Regions from separate parts of the Psychrobium sp. 1_MG-2023 genome, predicted to be linked through region 3. Evidence: predicted binding sites of a transcription regulator. Region 3 holds the regulator's gene; each other region holds the start of a gene.

Region 1 (6,223 bases), on a different contig from region 3:
TTTAATACGAGATACTCAACAGACCCACGCTTTTGCATTGTGACATAAAGGCGTGACTGATCATTTGATAAGGCGACGTTTGTTGGAAATAAGCCCTTAAGACGAAACTCTTTTATCACGCGCCCTTGCGGCGTTACTTTTAATACAACCCCAGCTCCATAGCGGGCGATATAGAGGTTGCCAAGTTTGTCACAACGCATGCCATCAAGCCCATGCTCGTTAAATTCGATCAACAGGCGCTTGTTACTAATATTATGGTTCTTATCAAGATCGTATGCCCATACTTTACGTTGAACACTCTCATTAACATATAATATTTTCTCGTTTGGGCTGATAGCAATACCGTTAGTCGTTCCTAGGTTTTCCGCCATTCGTTGCGTTTGCCCATCCGGGCTAATACGCCACAGTTGACCATTTCCTTTCGACCAATTAGGATCACTGGCAAACAAAGTCCCATCGCTCATCATCGCAATATCATTGGGCTGATTCATTTCTGCATTATGAGCATGAACCGAAACACTTTTTGTTTTTGGATCAACCATTAAAATGTTGTGTCCAGTGTAATCGGCAACATACAACAAACCTGATGGAGAAAATTGTAATCCATTTCCCGTACTTCCCTCAGGTAATGCTACATATAATTGCGCGCTTCCCTTCGAGTCTATCTTGCCAATGGTACCTTGCTTTGAGAAATTAACCGCGTATAAGTAACCATGAGGGCCAACAACCGGTCCTTCAACACCTTGGGTAAACGTCGACTCTGCGACTAGATCAATACTGTCTCTCACCGGCTTTGGTGAATTAGCAAAAGCAGAAATCGATATAAATGATGAAAGAACGAAAGCAACACGGTATTTCAGATTATGATTCATAAAATTAGCTGTTGAGAAATATAATGCTCTTGATACTAGCACCAAAGTATTGACAAAAAAAAGCCTAATCAATTCAATTTCAATGGTTTAATATGATCTAGCTGTTGTTTAGTGACTAGCGTATGAAATTCTTGCGCGAGTAGATGACTTTGTTTCATCACCTCGCCCCAATAGGTTTGCCTCTGAGTTAAACTCATGGTTTTAAAGTCATTTCTATCTGGAATTTTCTGTAACGGTAACTGCCTGATGAAATCTTTTGTCGGTGTTAACATAACCACATTATCATAATGTGCGTCGAGAGGCTTACGCTTAAGATTTTTATCAAACCATCCTGCTTTTGGTTGATTAGTAAAGTGAGGGTACAACACTAGAGGCTGCTCTTCACTCCCTTCAAATTTACTATTAAAATGATAATCGATTAATCCACCATCTCGAAAGACACCGGGCGGTGCCCCATTAATATGAGGTATTCCGGGCAGCAACATCGGTATAGCACCGGAAGCAAGAAGTGATTGTTTTATATTATCAGGTGTTAGTTCAACGTAACAAGTGTCTAAACCATGTAAATCTGAGATAACTAAACTCTTCACATCAGCGCCAATAACAATGCGTTTACAATGCTTATTAAGCCTTGAACGCTCAATTCTATTTGCACAGAATGCGTTGAGCAAGCCAAACAGTTGTAATAACGAGACCTCACTCGACAGGAGGCCTTGGGTGCGCGCGGTAATGAAGTTGGCTTTAAATATAGGGTTTTCTAGTATTTCCTTGATACCCGTGTCGCCCAACGTTTTGTTGACCAACGCGATACTTTTTAGCTCAATTTCTTGTGCCGTTGCGCCCTTTGGATAATCTAAAGCGGCATAGTCATCAGCCAAACGTCTTATCGCTGCAATCGGATTGGCCTGAGCGAGCGCTGAAAAACGAAAGGCCCCCGCCGATGAGCCTATAAGTCGAAGAGGTGTGGTGCGGCCGTTAAAAAACTCACCAAATAAATAGCAGTCTAAGCCAAACAGTGTGAACCATTTGGGCCCACCGCTCGCGCCGAGCATGGTATGGAAATAATCAGGGTGTAGGCCATGGCGATGAATATGGCTAAGCGCTGTTGAACCAGCGCTTACGTCGAGGAGCGGCATCAAGTATTAAGGTAAGTCAAAGGCTTTATTGAGTTTTGAATAAGCATCATTTAACAACTGAGCCATATCCATGTAACTTGCTTTGGCATGAATAGGCTTCACTGACATACCAGCATTTATCATTTGAGTGCGAACTTCACTACACCAAGATAATAAATTCCTAGATAAAGGTTGTTTTGAGCGATGTCCCAACCAGATAAGCCCTTGGTAGGGAATGCTTAGCACTAATAAAGACATCGCCAGTGCGCGTGGAATCACATCTTCACCAAAATAAAGAAATTGAACAACAAAAGAAAGGCTTGCGATCATTGGTGCAACTTTTTGTAATAATTTACACAGCGCGATAATTCGACCTTCAGGGAAGATAGCCGACAACTCGCGTTGTTGAGGCCATAAGTGTTGATAAAGTCGTCCTTGCTCGATCAATTGTTTTAATTCATGCATATTTTTTCCTAACAATTGGTGTTAAAGCAATCTTTTATAGTCTACAGTTGATTTAAATTAATAAAACTCTAAGTGGAACTAGTTTATCTCTTATCCCATAGTATAATACAGCTTACACACTTTATGTGCTGTGTTTGCTATTTTTGCTAAATATCTTCGAAGTTTCAACATACTGTATCGCAATACACAATCAACAGTCCATAACTAGTTCACCTTCAACACAATACAAGCACAAAATGTGTGCGGTTATTGAAACGTTTAATTTACTGGTAGTAATAATGACAGATAAGCTTGTTTTTATATTAAACTGCGGCAGCTCCTCGCTGAAGTTCGCATTGATTGACACCCAAACCCAACAACAAATATTAAGCGGATTGGCAGATTCGTTGGCAAGTGACTCTCCTATTATCACGATAAAATATCAAGGCAATAAACACCGTGTTACATTGCCTGCCCAAGCCGCTCATCAACAGGCCATAGACACTGTAGTTGCGTTTTTGCAACAGCATCAACTTGCAACTCATGTTGTCGCCGTAGGTCATCGCGTCGTGCATGGCGGTGAAGCCTTTACAGAGTCTGTCATTATTACCCCGCAAGTATTATCGCAGATAGAGCAAGTTTCACAGCTAGCCCCATTGCATAACCCAGCGAATATCATAGGTATCAAAGCAGCGCAGCAAGCATTTAATCAATTACCGCAAGTGGCGGTCTTTGATACGGCCTTCCATCAAACGATCCCTGCAAAGGCTTACCTGTACCCTTTGCCTTATTCACTTTACGAAGAACACGGTATCCGCCGTTATGGTTTTCACGGTACTAGCCATTTTTATGTGACCCAGCAAGCTTCTCAATTATTAGGAATCGAACGTGATCAACTCAACATCATTAGCGCTCACCTTGGTAATGGGGCAAGTGTCACTGCGATAAAAAACGGGCAAAGTGTTGACACAAGTATGGGTCTAACGCCGTTAGAAGGTTTAGTGATGGGAACTCGCTGTGGTGATATAGACCCTGCAATCTCCCACTTTTTGATTGACCAACTCGGTTATCAGCAAGCACAGGTTAATCAACTGCTCAATAAAGAGAGTGGCTTACTTGGTTTATCTCAGCTATCTAATGATTGCCGAGTATTGGAAGAGGAAGCTGAACAAGGCCACGAAGGGGCTCGTCTTGCATTAGACATATTTTGTTATCGTCTGGCAAAATACATTGCCTCTTATACTGTCCCGCTAGGTCAGCTCGATGCAGTGGTGTTTACAGGAGGCATCGGCGAAAACTCAGACATGATTCGTGAAAATGTGTTACGACAACTCTCAATCTTTGGTTTTAAAGTCGATCACGACAAAAACCAAGCCGCACGTTTTGGCGCTTCTGGCATCATCACTAATAATGCAGGTCCGCAGGCAATCGTCATCCCGACTAATGAAGAGCTTGTCATTGCCCAAGACTCAATTCGCTTAATTCAACAGGAGCAATAAGTTATGGCTAGAACGATAATGTTAGTCCCTGTTGGGTTTGGTGTCGGCTTGACCTCAGTGAGTATGGGGATTGTTCATGCCTTAGAGCGTCACGGTATTAAAGTGAATTTCTTTAAACCCATTGCCCAGCCAAGTAACGGTGATACAGGGCCTGAGCGTTCAACCGCCATCATTGGGCTTAACCCAAACATTAAACCACCGCAGCCTTTCGCACCGAGCTATGTTGCCAACTTAATGAGTGGTAATAAAGCCGATACCCTGCTTGAAGAAATCGTAGAGCGTGCTAATAAAGCCCTTGAAGGTAATGATATTTTAGTCATAGAAGGGATGGTCCCCACTCGAAAGCAACAATACTCTTCAAGACTCAATAATAAAATTGCTACGGCACTTGATGCCGAGGTTGTTTTCGTCACCTCTCCGGGTGCAGATAGTGCTATTCAACAAAAAGAGCGGATTGAAATTGCTTGTCAAAGTTTTGGGGGCACGAGCTCAGAGCGTATTTTAGGCTGTATCGTTAACCAAATTAATGCCCCTATCGATGAACATGGCGTTATTCGACCGGACTTAGCTGGAAGCTTATCAGGAACACATCAAAAACAAATGGAAGTTTTCCAACTGTTTGGCCGCAGTCCGATTCGTGTTCTGGGTTATGTACCATGGAACGAGAAGATTATCGCACCAAGAGTGATTGACTTAGCTAATCACTTAAAAGCCAAAGTCATCAATGAAGGACAGCTGCATTCGCGTAGACTGCGCAGCATTAGTTTCTGCGCACGAAGTATTCCCAATATGGTTGACAACTTTAACGCTGACAAACTGCTGGTTGCTTCAGGTGATCGATCTGATGTTATTGTTTCAGTGTGTTTGGCTGCGATGAACGGCGTTAAAATTGGTGCGTTGTTACTCACCAATGGCTATGAACCTGAAGAGCCAGTCATGAAATTATGCGAACAAGCAATGGCTACCGGCCTACCAATTTTGCTCGTTGAAACGAATACTTGGCAAACGTCGATTGATTTGCAAAGTTTTAATCACGAAGTGCCTATCGATGACACCAAACGTATTTATAACGTCCAAGAGTTTATGGCCAGTCACATAGACAAACATTGGATCAGTTCCTTAACTCAAGTATCCAGTCGTGAGCGTCGCCTTTCTCCAGCGGCTTTCCGTTACAAATTAACTGAAATGGCCCGTACCGCAGGTAAAACAATTGTGTTACCTGAGGGTGAAGAACCTCGAACGATTAAAGCCGCTGCTATTTGTTCTATGCGTAATATTGCTAACTGTATCTTGTTGGGTAACCCAGAAGCGATTGAGTTAACAGCAAAGCAACAAGGCTTAGAGCTTGGCCCTGGCGTGAGTATTATTGACCCTGAGCAAGTGCGCCAATTATATGTCGCCCCAATGGTTAAACTGCGTGAACATAAAGGCATCACAGATATCATCGCTTTAGAGCAACTGCAAGATAATGTTGTCCTTGGTTCTATGATGCTGGCCTTAGGGGAAGTCGATGGTCTGGTGTCTGGCGCAGTCCATACAACGGCCAACACTATCCGCCCTCCATTGCAGTTGGTTAAAACAGCACCTAATACTAGTTTGGTGTCATCAATTTTCTTTATGTTGCTGCCTGATCAAGTGCTAATTTACGGTGACTGTGCCATCAATCCCGATCCAACAGCGGAACAATTAGCTGAAATAGCAATACAATCTGCCGACTCAGCGACAGCGTTTGGCATCCAGCCTAAAGTAGCGATGATTAGTTATTCTACGGGTACATCTGGCTCAGGCTCTGATGTCGAAAAAGTCCGTGAAGCGACAGAACTTGCTAAACAAAAACGTCCAGACTTAGTGATCGATGGACCATTACAGTACGATGCCGCTGTCATGAAAAACGTTGCAGCATCTAAAGCACCTAATAGTCCTGTTGCAGGTCAGGCGAACGTTTTTATCTTCCCTGACCTTAATACCGGTAATACAACCTACAAAGCGGTACAGCGTAGTGCTGACCTCATTAGTATTGGGCCAATGCTGCAAGGGATGAAAAAACCAGTTAATGACTTATCTCGTGGTGCATTAGTCGATGATATTGTTTACACTATTGCGCTAACAGCAATTCAAGGACAACAAGCGGAAGAAAATGAATATAATGACTAACCTACTCCCTGTTAAAGCTATTACATTATTAGCAACACTATTACTTACATTTACGCTCACAGGTTGTGGCGGTGCAGATTCAAAAAAACTCCCTGAGGATGTTGCAGAAGAGTTTATTAATGCCGTATACAACACCAAA
Region 2 (6,223 bases), on a different contig from region 3:
GTGCGTTAGTAATATTTATTTTGGCATTTTTTAGTGTCGCAGCAGTTAACCAAAATGCTAGACCCATACCAATAGCAACCCAACCAATAAACTCACCGCCATAAACAACAGGGAATGCTAAGCCAAATAACACACTAACAACCGCAATTAGGCCTAACTCTTTTACAAATGTCCCTGACTTATTCTTCTTCCAACGAATGATCGGTGCCATGGCCATCACCACGACCATTGCACTTATTATCGGGTTAAACACGGCATTAAAGAACGGAGGACCAACTGAAATCTTACCCATGCCTAAGGCATCGACCAATAATGGATATAGAGTACCTAGTAATACAGTTGCGGTTGCCACAACCAGGGCAACATTACCGACTAACATTAATGTCTCACGTGAGAACAGTTCAAAATTAGATGGTGCTTTTAAGTCACTTGCCTTGAAAGCAAACAGTGTTAACGAGCCAATCACCGCTATTGCTAATAATAATAGAATAAACATACCGCGTGACGGATCGGCTGCAAATGAATGCACCGAATTCAATACACCTGAACGTACTAAGAATGTACCTAACAGGCTTAATGAGAATGCTGAAATAGCTAATAAGACAGTCCAGTTTCTAAACTGACCGCGCTGCTCAGTCACCGATAAAGAGTGGATCAAAGCGGTACCAATTAACCACGGCATAAATGAAGCGTTTTCAACTGGGTCCCAGAACCACCAACCGCCCCAGCCAAGTTCATAATACGCCCACCAACTGCCTAATACGATACCGCCAGTTAGGAAAGCCCAGGCTGCTAACGTCCAAGGTCGAGTCCAACGCGCCCATGCCGCATCCATACGTCCACTCATTAAGGCAGCTACGGCAAAAGCAAAAGCAACAGAAAACCCAACATAACCTAGATATAACATCGGTGGATGCAAGATCAAGCCAATATCTTGTAGTAGTGGGTTTAGGTCTCGTCCTTCAACAGGAATATCAAAAATAATACGGTTAAACGGGTTAGAGGTTAATAGTGTGAAGAAGAAGAAGCCCGCAGCAATCATACCTAAAATAGCCAAGACTCTAGCAACAAAGGCCTCATCGAGATTGCGACTGGTCATCGCTAACGCGACTGCCCATATACACAAAGTTAAGATCCAAAACAATAACGAACCTTCATGGCCACCAAATACTGCGGCTATCTTATATTGTATGGGGAGATGGGTGTTTGATTGCTGTACGATATAGGCAATCGAAAAGTCATCGATAATAAAGCTATATGTTAAAAGGCCATAGCTTAACGCTACGAAGAAGAACATGCCAAAGGTTAAAGGTCGGGCATAACGAACTAAGGTTAGGTTATTACGGTTAACACCAACCAATGGAATAATACTCAAACAAACCGCAAACGCTAGTCCGACGATTAACGAGAAATTTCCTAATTCAGGGATCATTGTACTTCCTCAGATCTCAATATATAACTAATTACACGTGGGCTATGATAACTTATTTAATCAAACATCCCTTAATCAATTCGCTTGCAAAAATTAAAAATATTGACCGAAAGCAAAAATGATAAGTTTTTTCTAGACAGATCATACCCAGTTCAAAACTATTTTTTGATTGATTTCTTGATTCAATAGTCTAATAAATTCAGCAAATGCTCATTGAAAGGGAATCACCTAGCCACCTCTGACTCAAGTGCGTTCGATAAGTTCCGCGATTTTTAACTTTATTTACACTGAGTACGATTTAGTGCAAAAAATATCGCTGTAACTGTACCTCAAGGGGAAAATTAACGTACAATCGCGTCCAAATAAATTTTGCTTAGCTGTAGAGAGTCAACAATGACAACGAACCTGTGGATTGGTATTGCGTGTATTTTAGCCATTGCGCTAGTAATGCTATGGTGGCCATACCTTCGAAATAATAAGGAACAAGCGGTACAAACAAATGTTCGCTCACAAGCCAATAAAGAAAGTTACCATCAGTCTCTCGCAAAATTAGAACAACAACACCAAGACAATATTTTAAGTGCAGAAGAATTCGAAACACTTAAAACAGAACTTGGGCGAAAGCTTATTCAAGAAGAGTCTGCCGCAGAAGACCAAGTCGCTACTACCCAGCGCAATATCTTATGGCCGGTCTTCGCTAGCATCACCTTATTTGCCGTAACAATCCCAATGTATTTAAAGACCGGTTTTTCTACCGAGATCGCCCAAAAACAAATTTTTGAAGATAAAGCTGCTTCTCAACAGCAAAAGTTTCTAGCCTCATTGCAACAATTAGAGAAAAAAGTCGCTGAAGAACCAGCCAACACTCAACAACTCTTTAGTTTAGCCCATGCCTATATTACGGCACAGCAATTTGATAATGCTATCGCAGCGTTCGAGAAGTTGATTACTATAGAAGGTGAGCATGCCGAGTTTATCGGTCCGCAGGCACAAGCGCTCTATTATAAAAATAACCAACAAATGACACCTGAAGCAGCAGCATTAGTTAAACGCGCACTGACAATCGACCCAGAAGATGTTTCAAGCTTAGTACTACTTGGTATGGATAGTTTTGTTAATGAGAAATTTGCCCAAGCAATGATCCACTGGCAACGCGTGTTAAATAACGGACGCCCAGGAACAGATGTTCCGGCGTTAACCCGTGCAATGGAAACGGCTAGACAGCGTCTCGAAGCAACGGGTGAACCAATGCCTGAACTGCCAAAGCCAGCGATATCTAACGATGGCGTCACATTAGTAGTCAGTATTTCTGATGACTTAGCAGGACAATACCTGCCAGAGCAAAGTGTGTTTATTTACGCGATTCCAACTAATGGAACTCGGATGCCATTAGCAGCCGTCAAGCTGACGGTTGCCGACTTACCGACAGAGATTCGTTTAGACGATCGACGCGCGATGACACCTGTAGCAAAAATAAGCCAACATGAACACGTTCAATTATTCGCGATTATTTCAAAATCTGGCAGTGCTGGCATTAAGCCAGGAGACTTCAAAGGGATGATTGAATCAGCGAAGGTTAATCACGAGCAACCTTATCAATTAGTTATTAATAGTGTTGTAGAATAAAGCCCAAATAATTATTGCCTTAGAGTGAGTTAAATCAATTTGAGGCTAATAGTATTTATAAAAATAAAATCGTCCATGCTAAAATGGCACGATTTTATCGAGATTAAATATAGTAGCCATGAGTGACTTGTTATTATCCGCAGACCAACTAACGTGTATACGTGAAGATCGTATCTTGTTTGACCAGCTATCTTTTGAAGTCACAGCTGGTGAGCTTATCCAAGTGGAAGGGCCCAATGGTGCAGGGAAAACAAGTTTGTTGCGTATTCTTGCAGGGTTATCTCGTCCATACGACGGCAGAGTCAATTACAAGCAGCAAGATATCACTCAGGTTCGAGAAGAGTTTTATAACGATCTAACTTTTATCGGCCACCTTGCTGGTGTGAAGAGTGAGCTTTCTGCCGAACAAAACCTCGCGTTTAATTTACAGTTACAAAATGACGACACAACAGGCTTAGAGCAAGCCCTCGATCAGGTAAATTTAACTGGGTTTGAGCACGCCCCTGCCGCTTTTCTTTCTGCTGGGCAAAATCGGCGTATTGCTTTGGCCAGATTATGGCAAAGCCACAGTAAAATTTGGATTTTAGATGAGCCATTTACAGCCATTGATAAAACTGGCGTTGAAAAGTTAGAGCGGTTGTTCATCCACCATATTGATAATGGCGGCTGTGTTATTTTGACGAGTCATCAAGACATTCAAATCGGCGCGCAACGTTTAAAGCGTATCACGCTTGACTATAACTTCGAGTAACCAAGCGATGAATCAACCATTATCATACTGGCAAACATTCTCAATTGTGCTAATGCGCGACTTAAAAGTTGCTGTGCGTAATAAAGGCGATGTGTTCAATCCATTAATTTTCTTTGTTATCGTGATTACATTATTTCCACTAGGTATTGGCCCAGAAGGTAACACGCTCACTCGTATTGCTCCGGGGATTATTTGGGTAGCCGCGCTCTTATCCGCCCTGCTCTCTTTAGAACGTTTATTTAAAAATGATTATAGTGACGGTAGCCTCGAACAAATGCTGCTCAGTCCACAACCGCTTTTTATTATGGTGTTTGCTAAGGTTCTAGCGCATTGGATTTTAACCGGTATTCCTATTATTTTAGCGGCACCATTATTAGCCTTGCTTCTTCAACTAGAAACAAATGCTTATGGAGCAATGCTGGCAACGCTAGCCCTAGGAACACCAATCTTAAGTTTAATTGGTGCCATTGGTGTCGCACTCACCGTTGGTATTAAAAAAGGCGGCGTCTTATTAAGTCTCTTAATTTTGCCGCTCTATATACCAGTACTTATCTTTGCTACCGGCGCAATTGAAGCCGCGGCACTTGGACTGCCGTATAGTGGTCACTTAGCGATTATTGCGGCATTATTAGTCGGTGCGCTGACACTCGCCCCTTTTGCAATTGGTGCAGCGCTACGCGTGAGTACAAATTAACAGTTTTATTATTAATTATTGATTGGATTGAATTATGTGGAAGTGGTTACACCCATATGCGAAACCAGAACGAAGTTATCAGTTAGCCTCAACGCTACTACCTTGGTTCTCAGTTTTAAGCATTACAACATTGCTCATTGGTATCATTTGGGCACTAGGCTTTGCTCCCGTTGATTATCAACAAGGCGAAAGCTATCGCATTATTTATGTCCATGTCCCTGCTGCGACACTCTCAATGTCAGTTTACATGGCTATGGCAACAGCAGCGTTAGTCTCTATGGTATGGCAACTAAAACTTGCAGATGCGGCGGCGGCAGCGATGGCTCCAATTGGTGCTGTTTTAACTACCATTGCTTTAATCACTGGTGCTGCATGGGGTAAACCTATGTGGGGTACATGGTGGGTCTGGGACGCACGTTTAACCTCAGAGCTTATTTTATTGTTCCTCTATCTTGGAATCATTGCATTACATAATGCATTTGATGACAAAGTTTTAGCAGGACGAGCAGCAGGCATTTTAACCTTAGTAGGTGTGGTCAATATTCCAATCATCAAGTATTCCGTTGAGTGGTGGAACACTTTGCACCAAGGCGCCACAATCTCGAAGTTAGATAAGCCATCGATGAGCACCGATATGTTACTTCCTCTGTTAGTCAATATATTAGGGTTTGTATTAATGATCGGCGCAATTACATTAATCCGCTTTAGAAATGAAGTTATCGCCCGCAACGCGATGCGTCCATGGGTTAAAGAGTTAATCGCTAAGGAGTTAAAATAATGCACTTTGCTAACTTCAATGACTTTATCGACATGGGAGGCTACGCTTTTTTTGTGTGGCTCTCTTATGGCTGTGCTTTCTTTTTAATTATTTCACTCACAGTAGTTAGCGTTCGTCGCCGTAAAAGCTTACTGCGAGAAATACAGAGTAAGCAACAACGTGATGAGAAATTAAAACAACTTCGTAAAGGAAAAAATAGCAATGAACCCAAGACGTAAAAAGCGCCTCGCGATAATCACTACAATCTTTGTTGGTGTCGCTAGCGTTATAGGCCTAGTACTTTATGCCTTAAGTCAAAATATCGATCTTTTTTTCACCCCTCACGAGATTGTCAGTGGTAAAGATGATACGGGAATTAAGCCACAGATCGGCCAACGCATTCGAGTTGGCGGCATGGTAAAAGAAGGCTCAGTACAACGAAATAGTGAGAACCTTAAAATCTCATTTATGATTTACGATAATGCCGATGAAGTAACCGTTACTTATGAAGGTTTATTGCCTGACTTGTTCCGTGAAGGACAAGGTATTGTTGCCAATGGTGTATTGGTTGCACCTCGTGTAGTGAAAGCAACTGAAGTATTGGCGAAGCATGATGAAAACTATATTTCACCTGAAATCGCTGAAGCTATGGGTAAACAACACAAAAAACCTGAATACACTGAAGAACAATTAGAAAATAAGTCATACTAAATTTTAAGTATTTTTCTTCCTTCAAAGGCCAGCCAACTAATTGGCTGGCCTTTTCGTTCTATGGTCTTATATCGCGCCAAACTAAAGACTAATCCTTTAGTGTAATTGCTTTCTGCTCATTTTTTATATACTTTCGTGTAACATTTATGTCAACGGAGTGTTATAAAAATAATGAAAAAGATTAACTTAGCCCTAATAACCTTAATCGGTGGCTTATTGATAAGTCAATCGGCACTAGCAGCAAAAAAAGTT
Region 3 (6,223 bases):
AAGTGTAATGTCAATACAACAACGTCTCGAATTTCACTGACATGGGATGGCAGTAAACTTAAATTATCTGAGATCCTTTTAGCCATTGCTAAAATTGGCTATAAAGCATACCCATTCCAGCCAGATAAAGCTGAACAGCAAGAAGTTGAAACAACCAAAGCCTATCTAAGAAAGCTAATCGTTGCTGGCCTTGCGACCATGCAAGTGATGATGTTTGCTATCGCTTCATATTTTGACGCGCTAGGTACATTAAGTGATGGTCTCAATGACTATTTCCGCTGGATAAGTTTGATTCTTGCTGTACCTGTTGTTTTTTACTCAAGCTTACCCTTCTATCAAAATTCTATATCCGCACTGGGTGCCAAAAGACTCAATATGGATGTACCTGTGTCCATTGCGATACTGTTGGCATTCTTTGCGAGTGCTTGGGCGACTTATACCAATGCTGGCGAAGTTTATTTCGAGTCTGTCTGTATGTTCGCCTTTTTCTTGCTACTGGGTCGATTCTTCGAACAACGAGCAAAAAAGAAGGCTGCTGAGTCTAGTTCAAATTTATTGAAATTGATTCCTGCAACGGCACTTAAACTCGTTGATGAGGACTTCATTGATGTCCCTGCTAAAACACTACAACCCGGAGACATAATTCTTGTAAAGCCTGGTCAAACAATTCCCGCTGATGGTCAAATCGTTGCAGGACAATCTCACAGTGATGAGGCTGTGCTCACTGGTGAACAAATGCCAGTCAGTAAACAAATCAATGATTGGGTTTACGCCAGTACTATTAATATAGATAGTCCCATTCGTTTTGAAGTTAAAGTTGAACGAAGTAACCAACTCATCACACAGATCATTCGTTTACAAGAGCAAGCATCACAAGATAAGCCTTATCTAGCTACACTCGCAGATCGGTTATCCCAATATGTTGTTGTTGGTATTCTTTTGCTCGCTTCTTTTGCTTACATAGGATGGAGCCTTGCTGGGAACCCTGATGCCTTTTGGATTGCGTTAGCTGTTCTCGTTGCAACCTGCCCTTGTGCTCTAAGCTTGGCAACCCCTTCTGCTTATACAGCCGCTGGATCTGCTATGACCAAGTTAGGCATGCTATTAAAGCGTGGTAATGCCTTAGATACTCTGACTAAAGTTAACCACATCTGCTTTGACAAAACGGGTACGTTAACCACTGGTAAATTTCGGGTCAGTCAGTTAGACACAGCACTAGAGCGCACACAAGTTCTTTCGTTAATTGCAGCACTTGAAGCTGAGTCTCAACACCCTATTGCAGCCGCTTTCAGTCAATATTTCAATAATGATCTTCGCGCTATCAATGTCAAGAGTATTTCTGGCGCTGGCATTGAGGGTGATATTGACGGCGATCACTACAAACTCGGCCATAACGGTTTTATTGGACTCTCATCCGTTGATGATAAAGAACAGCAACAACGCGTGGTTATCTACCTCAGTAAAAATGACGAACATATAGCAACTTGTTATCTAGAAGACGATATCCGTGAGGCGAGCGAGCCGCTAATTACCTACCTCTCAAGTCACAATATTGAAACAACATTACTCACTGGTGATAATTCTACCCATGCATTGTTTGTTGGCGATAAGTTAGGTGTTAACCAGGTTGAACGAGGTAATACACCTAGTCAGAAACTAAATTATCTCAATACATTACAGACAAACCCGAAAAAAGTGGTTGCGATGTTTGGCGACGGTGTTAATGACGCTCCTGTCCTTGCAGGTGCACCACTCTCATTCGCTATGGGTACAGGTTCAGATATTGCAAAGTCTAGTGCTGATATTGTCTTATTGCACGACGACCTTTCAAAGGTTGCTGATGCCATAGACCTCGCAAAGAAAGTCAAACGTATCATCATCCAAAACTTTTGCTGGGCATTAGGTTACAACCTAACCGCAGTCCCTTTTGCTTTGATTGGATTATTACCTCCTTGGTTAGCTGCCTTAGGTATGTCACTTAGTTCACTCATCGTAGTAGTTAACTCGTTACGTTTATTAAAGGTTAAATCATGAATATTATTCTACTTTTAATCCCTGTTGCTTTGATCATCGTCGTTATTGCGATTTATTTCTTTTTCTGGGCAGTCAAGAGTGACCAGTTTGAAGATTTAGACCGTCAAGGTTCAAATATCCTATTTGATGAAGACGACACATCGTCTAATAAAACAGACAACCCTAAACGCTAATGTAACTGCTATGTTTGATGCTACTGAATATGACTTTTATGCCGCTGTTATTGTCGGGCTGTTTAGCGCGGGTCATTGCTTTGGCATGTGTGGCGGCATCGTAGGTGCCTTTTCTAATAATCTGCCTTTACATCACCAGCATGCACTTAAGTATAAGTTACTCTACATATTAAGTTATAACTGTGGCCGAATCGTAAGCTATTGTATAGCCGGTGCTTTAATCGGCTATTCCTTTGGCTTTTTCGCGCTTAAATCAGCGATTTTTTTGCAAATCATCAAACTTTTCTCAGGTCTGATGTTGGTCGTCATAGGTCTTTATATCGGGCGTTGGCTTAATTTGGTTCAAAAAACAGAAGTTATTGGTAAACTTATCTGGCCACTGATTATGCCATTGGGCAAGCGATTCATCCCTTTTTCAACACCACTTTCTGCATTTCCTTTTGGTGTTATTTGGGGATGGTTACCATGCGGGCTTGTGTATACCACTCTTACTTGGGCAGCTGCTTCAGCGAACGCCACGTCTGGCGCTCAGATCATGCTGGGTTTTGGACTTGGCACGTTGCCAGCCTTGTTTGCTCTAGGTCTATTCTCAACCTACCTTAATCAATTACTTAGCCATGTTTGGTTTCGAACTGTTGGTGCTTTGTTAATAATCTGTTATGGGCTTAATATCACAATTACAAGTCTAAATATGTTAATAAATTGATCTCGCTCAATCGATTAATAAATGGTACTATCCTGTCAACTCAATTGTAAATCGGAAATCTAGTAAATTATGAGTTCTCAATCTTGTTCTGGAAGCAATAGCATTCACTGTCAAAACTGCAGTATGGCTGATTTATGTATTCCATTTACATTAAATGATACAGAAATGGGACAGCTTGATAACATCATCGAGCGAAAAAAACCGATTCAAAAAGGTGAACTGATCTGTAGTGCAGGTGAACCATTAAGTTCTCTTTATGCTATTCGTTCTGGAAGTTTTAAAAGCTATATAATAACACCTGATGGCCATGAGCAAGTCACGTCGTTTAATCTAGCGGGTGATATTGTTGGGTTTGATAGCATCGGCCGTGAAATACACCAAAGCTTTGCCGTCGCTTTAGAAACTTCAATGGTTTGTGAAATCCCATTTGATACAGTAGATCAACTCTCAGGTCGTATGCCCCGTCTACGTCAACAGATGCTACGCCTAATGAGTGATGAAATTCTTAACGATCAAACCATGTTGATGCTACTTAGCAAGCGGAGTGCTGAAGAGCGCTTAGCAACATTCATCGATAGTCTTGGTGACCGTCATGGTGAACGAGGTCTTTCTTCTAAAGAGTTTCGCTTAACGATGACACGTGGAGACATCGGTAACTACCTTGGTTTAACTGTTGAAACTATCTCTCGCTTATTAGGGCGCTTTCAAAAGAATAACCTGATTGAAGTCCAAGGTAAGTACATAACGATTGTTGACAAACAAGCTCTCGCTCAACTGAGTGGTGTGACAACCTCTTCATAAATATCTCTTCGCCAAAAGCCAGCCTCGCTGGCTTTTTTTGTCTATTTAACAAAAATTTGACCTAAACCATATTGTCTTAGTAACGATTCAAGCTATTATCAATAGTATATTAAAATAAACTATTGGTAGTCTTATGATGGAATACAAGAATATATTGGTGATGGTTGATCCAAGCAAACAAGAACAACCAAGCCTTGCACGAGCCGCATTCTTAGCCAGAAGTTATGGTGCGAAGATATCATTATTCCTATGTATCTATGATCTTTCGTATGAGATGACCTCTATGTTGTCACAAGATGAACGTGAAGCAATGCGTAGCGGTGTTGTAGAACAGCAAAGACAATGGCTTCTGGAATTAGCTGCACAGTATGATGATTTGACGATCGAAACAACGGTTTCTTGGTTTAATCGCCCTTTCGAAGCCGCTATTAAGCACGTTCAACAGCATCAAATTGACTTACTCGTCAAATCAACGCATAAGCATGACAAATTAAAGTCTGTGATTTTCACACCTACAGATTGGCACTTGTTACGCAAATCACCATGCGACGTCTTGTTAGTTAAAGAGCATGACTGGCCCGAAGACGGCCAAATTGTCACAGCAATTAATGCCGTATCAGAAGATGAAGATCATATTTATCTCAACCAAAAAGTCATGCAGCATGCAACTGATCTTGGGAAAGTCATCAATGGCAACGTCAAAGTTGTCAATAGCTTTCCAGGAACCCCAGTCAACATAGCAATTGAAATCCCTGAATTTAACACCCAAGAATATAATAGCTCGGTCTATAAGCATCACTTACAAGCAACAGAACAATTGGCGCAACAGTATGACCTTGCAACAAGCTGTTGTATCATCAAAGAAGGTTTAGCAGAGGATGTGATTCCCGAAGTAGCTAAAGAACTTGATGCTGAATTAGTGATTATCGGCACAATAGGCCGAACGGGATTATCAGCCGCGTTTATAGGCAATACTGCAGAGCATATCATTGATCAGATCGACTGTGACTTACTGGCTATCAAACCCGATGGTTTTGTTTCGCCAGTACAAAGTGATTAATATCGTAACAATCCGTTTATTTAAGCGGTAATTTTGCATTACTGAACTAGGTCGCATTATAATAGCGGCCTTTTTAACGCCGTGGTACCTAGATAAATGCAATCAAGCCCTGAACAACAATCAACTCAAGATAAAGCTAAACTAAAGAAGTTAGATAAACGTCTTTCTCGTCATGTTGGTAAAGCCATCAGTGATTTTAATATGATTGAAGACGGCGATAAAGTCATGGTCTGTTTATCTGGTGGTAAAGACAGTTACGCGCTATTAGATATTTTGTGCTCATTAAAAAAGCGAGCACCAATCCATTTTGATATCGTTGCTGTTAACCTTGATCAAAAACAACCAGGTTTTCCTGAACATGTATTACCAACCTATCTGGATAGTATCGGTGTCGACTATAAAATAGTCGAGGAAGATACTTATTCAATTGTCATGGATAAGATAGAGCCTGGAAAAACAACTTGCTCACTGTGTTCACGAATGCGTCGTGGAATTTTATATCGAACTGCCAAAGAGCTTGGGGCCACAAAGATTGCACTGGGTCATCATCGAGATGATATGCTTGAAACAATGATGCTCAATATGTTTTACAGCGGTAAGTTAAAATCGATGCCACCAAAGCTTGGCAGTGATAATGGCGAACACATTATTATTCGTCCCCTCGCCTATTGTGTTGAATCAGATATTGCAAAGTTTGCTCAGTTAAAGCAGTTTCCGATAATTCCTTGTAATTTGTGTGGCTCGCAAGAAAATCTGCAACGCCAGGCAGTTAAAGCGATGCTTAACGACTGGTCTCAACGTTTCCCTGGACGTATTGAGTCAATGTTTACAGCAATGCAAAATGTCGTTCCTTCCCACCTTGCTGATAGTGACCTATTTAACTTTAAAGAGATCACTGCTGACGCATTGATAGAGGGTGGAGATACCGCATTTGATCAGCCAGTAGTCAAACAATCTGCTGCCAGTAATTCTGATGTTCAAATCGTAGAATTAAGCTAATGCACTGCAGTAAATAACTAAAAGCACCCTATTGGGTGCTTGTGTTATTTTTCAAGAATCGGTTTGGCTGCAACCACTGACTGACTAAATACAAACTTGCCAGATGTATCAAGTGCATTAATCGTGTCGACACTCAAGTTTAGTTTGCCATCACTGTCCACTTTAAATGTCTGATCTCCCGTCACTGAACGATAGACTGCTGAAGTGCCATTTGCCTCAAATTCGAGTACTAACCCCGTTAGCTCTGGCATAAAATATTTACCAGGCCAACCCGCTAATGTTTCATAAAGGCCGTTTAATTGTTTCACCCATGATTTAACATTGCGTGATGATGTATTTTCAAGCTCAAACTCCGCTACCTCAATTTGCATCGATAGGTGACACATATTTGCTTTAGGTGTCTTTAAAGTAATAGTTGCACGATCTTTTTTTAATTTTTTGTCTAAAGGT

Evidence for each region. The regulator FNR, encoded in region 3, switches genes on or off when oxygen is low (the NO sensors DNR and NnrR bind a similar motif). The targets are predictions, from matches to a motif close to TTGATCTAGATCAA.
Region 1: a site for FNR is predicted at 2,500-2,513, ahead of Q8W26_RS03550 (acetate kinase). Genes of this name have one in related genera too.
Region 2: a site for FNR is predicted at 3,083-3,096, ahead of ccmA (cytochrome c biogenesis heme-transporting ATPase CcmA). Genes of this name have one in related genera too.

The regions. Positions count from the first base shown of each region.
Region 1 is NZ_JAUYVJ010000004.1:144,688-150,910, reverse strand. It holds gene Q8W26_RS03565 (SMP-30/gluconolactonase/LRE family protein) at 1-872, opposite strand, end outside; gene Q8W26_RS03560 (hypothetical protein) at 941-2,008, opposite strand; gene yfbV (terminus macrodomain insulation protein YfbV) at 2,015-2,452, opposite strand; gene Q8W26_RS03550 (acetate kinase) at 2,731-3,930, shown strand; gene pta (phosphate acetyltransferase) at 3,934-6,084, shown strand; gene Q8W26_RS03540 (hypothetical protein) at 6,077-6,223, shown strand, end outside.
Region 2 is NZ_JAUYVJ010000037.1:28,060-34,282, reverse strand. It holds gene Q8W26_RS15960 (heme lyase CcmF/NrfE family subunit) at 1-1,432, opposite strand, end outside; gene ccmI (c-type cytochrome biogenesis protein CcmI) at 1,826-3,058, shown strand; gene ccmA (cytochrome c biogenesis heme-transporting ATPase CcmA) at 3,177-3,809, shown strand; gene ccmB (heme exporter protein CcmB) at 3,817-4,503, shown strand; gene Q8W26_RS15940 (heme ABC transporter permease) at 4,538-5,281, shown strand; gene ccmD (heme exporter protein CcmD) at 5,281-5,499, shown strand; gene ccmE (cytochrome c maturation protein CcmE) at 5,483-5,971, shown strand; gene Q8W26_RS15925 (TRAP transporter substrate-binding protein) at 6,143-6,223, shown strand, end outside.
Region 3 is NZ_JAUYVJ010000017.1:32,862-39,084, reverse strand. It holds gene Q8W26_RS10335 (heavy metal translocating P-type ATPase) at 1-2,034, shown strand, start outside; gene ccoS (cbb3-type cytochrome oxidase assembly protein CcoS) at 2,031-2,207, shown strand; gene Q8W26_RS10325 (sulfite exporter TauE/SafE family protein) at 2,218-2,913, shown strand; gene fnr (fumarate/nitrate reduction transcriptional regulator Fnr) at 2,983-3,714, shown strand; gene uspE (universal stress protein UspE) at 3,848-4,774, shown strand; gene ttcA (tRNA 2-thiocytidine(32) synthetase TtcA) at 4,871-5,773, shown strand; gene Q8W26_RS10305 (DUF2987 domain-containing protein) at 5,818-6,223, opposite strand, start outside.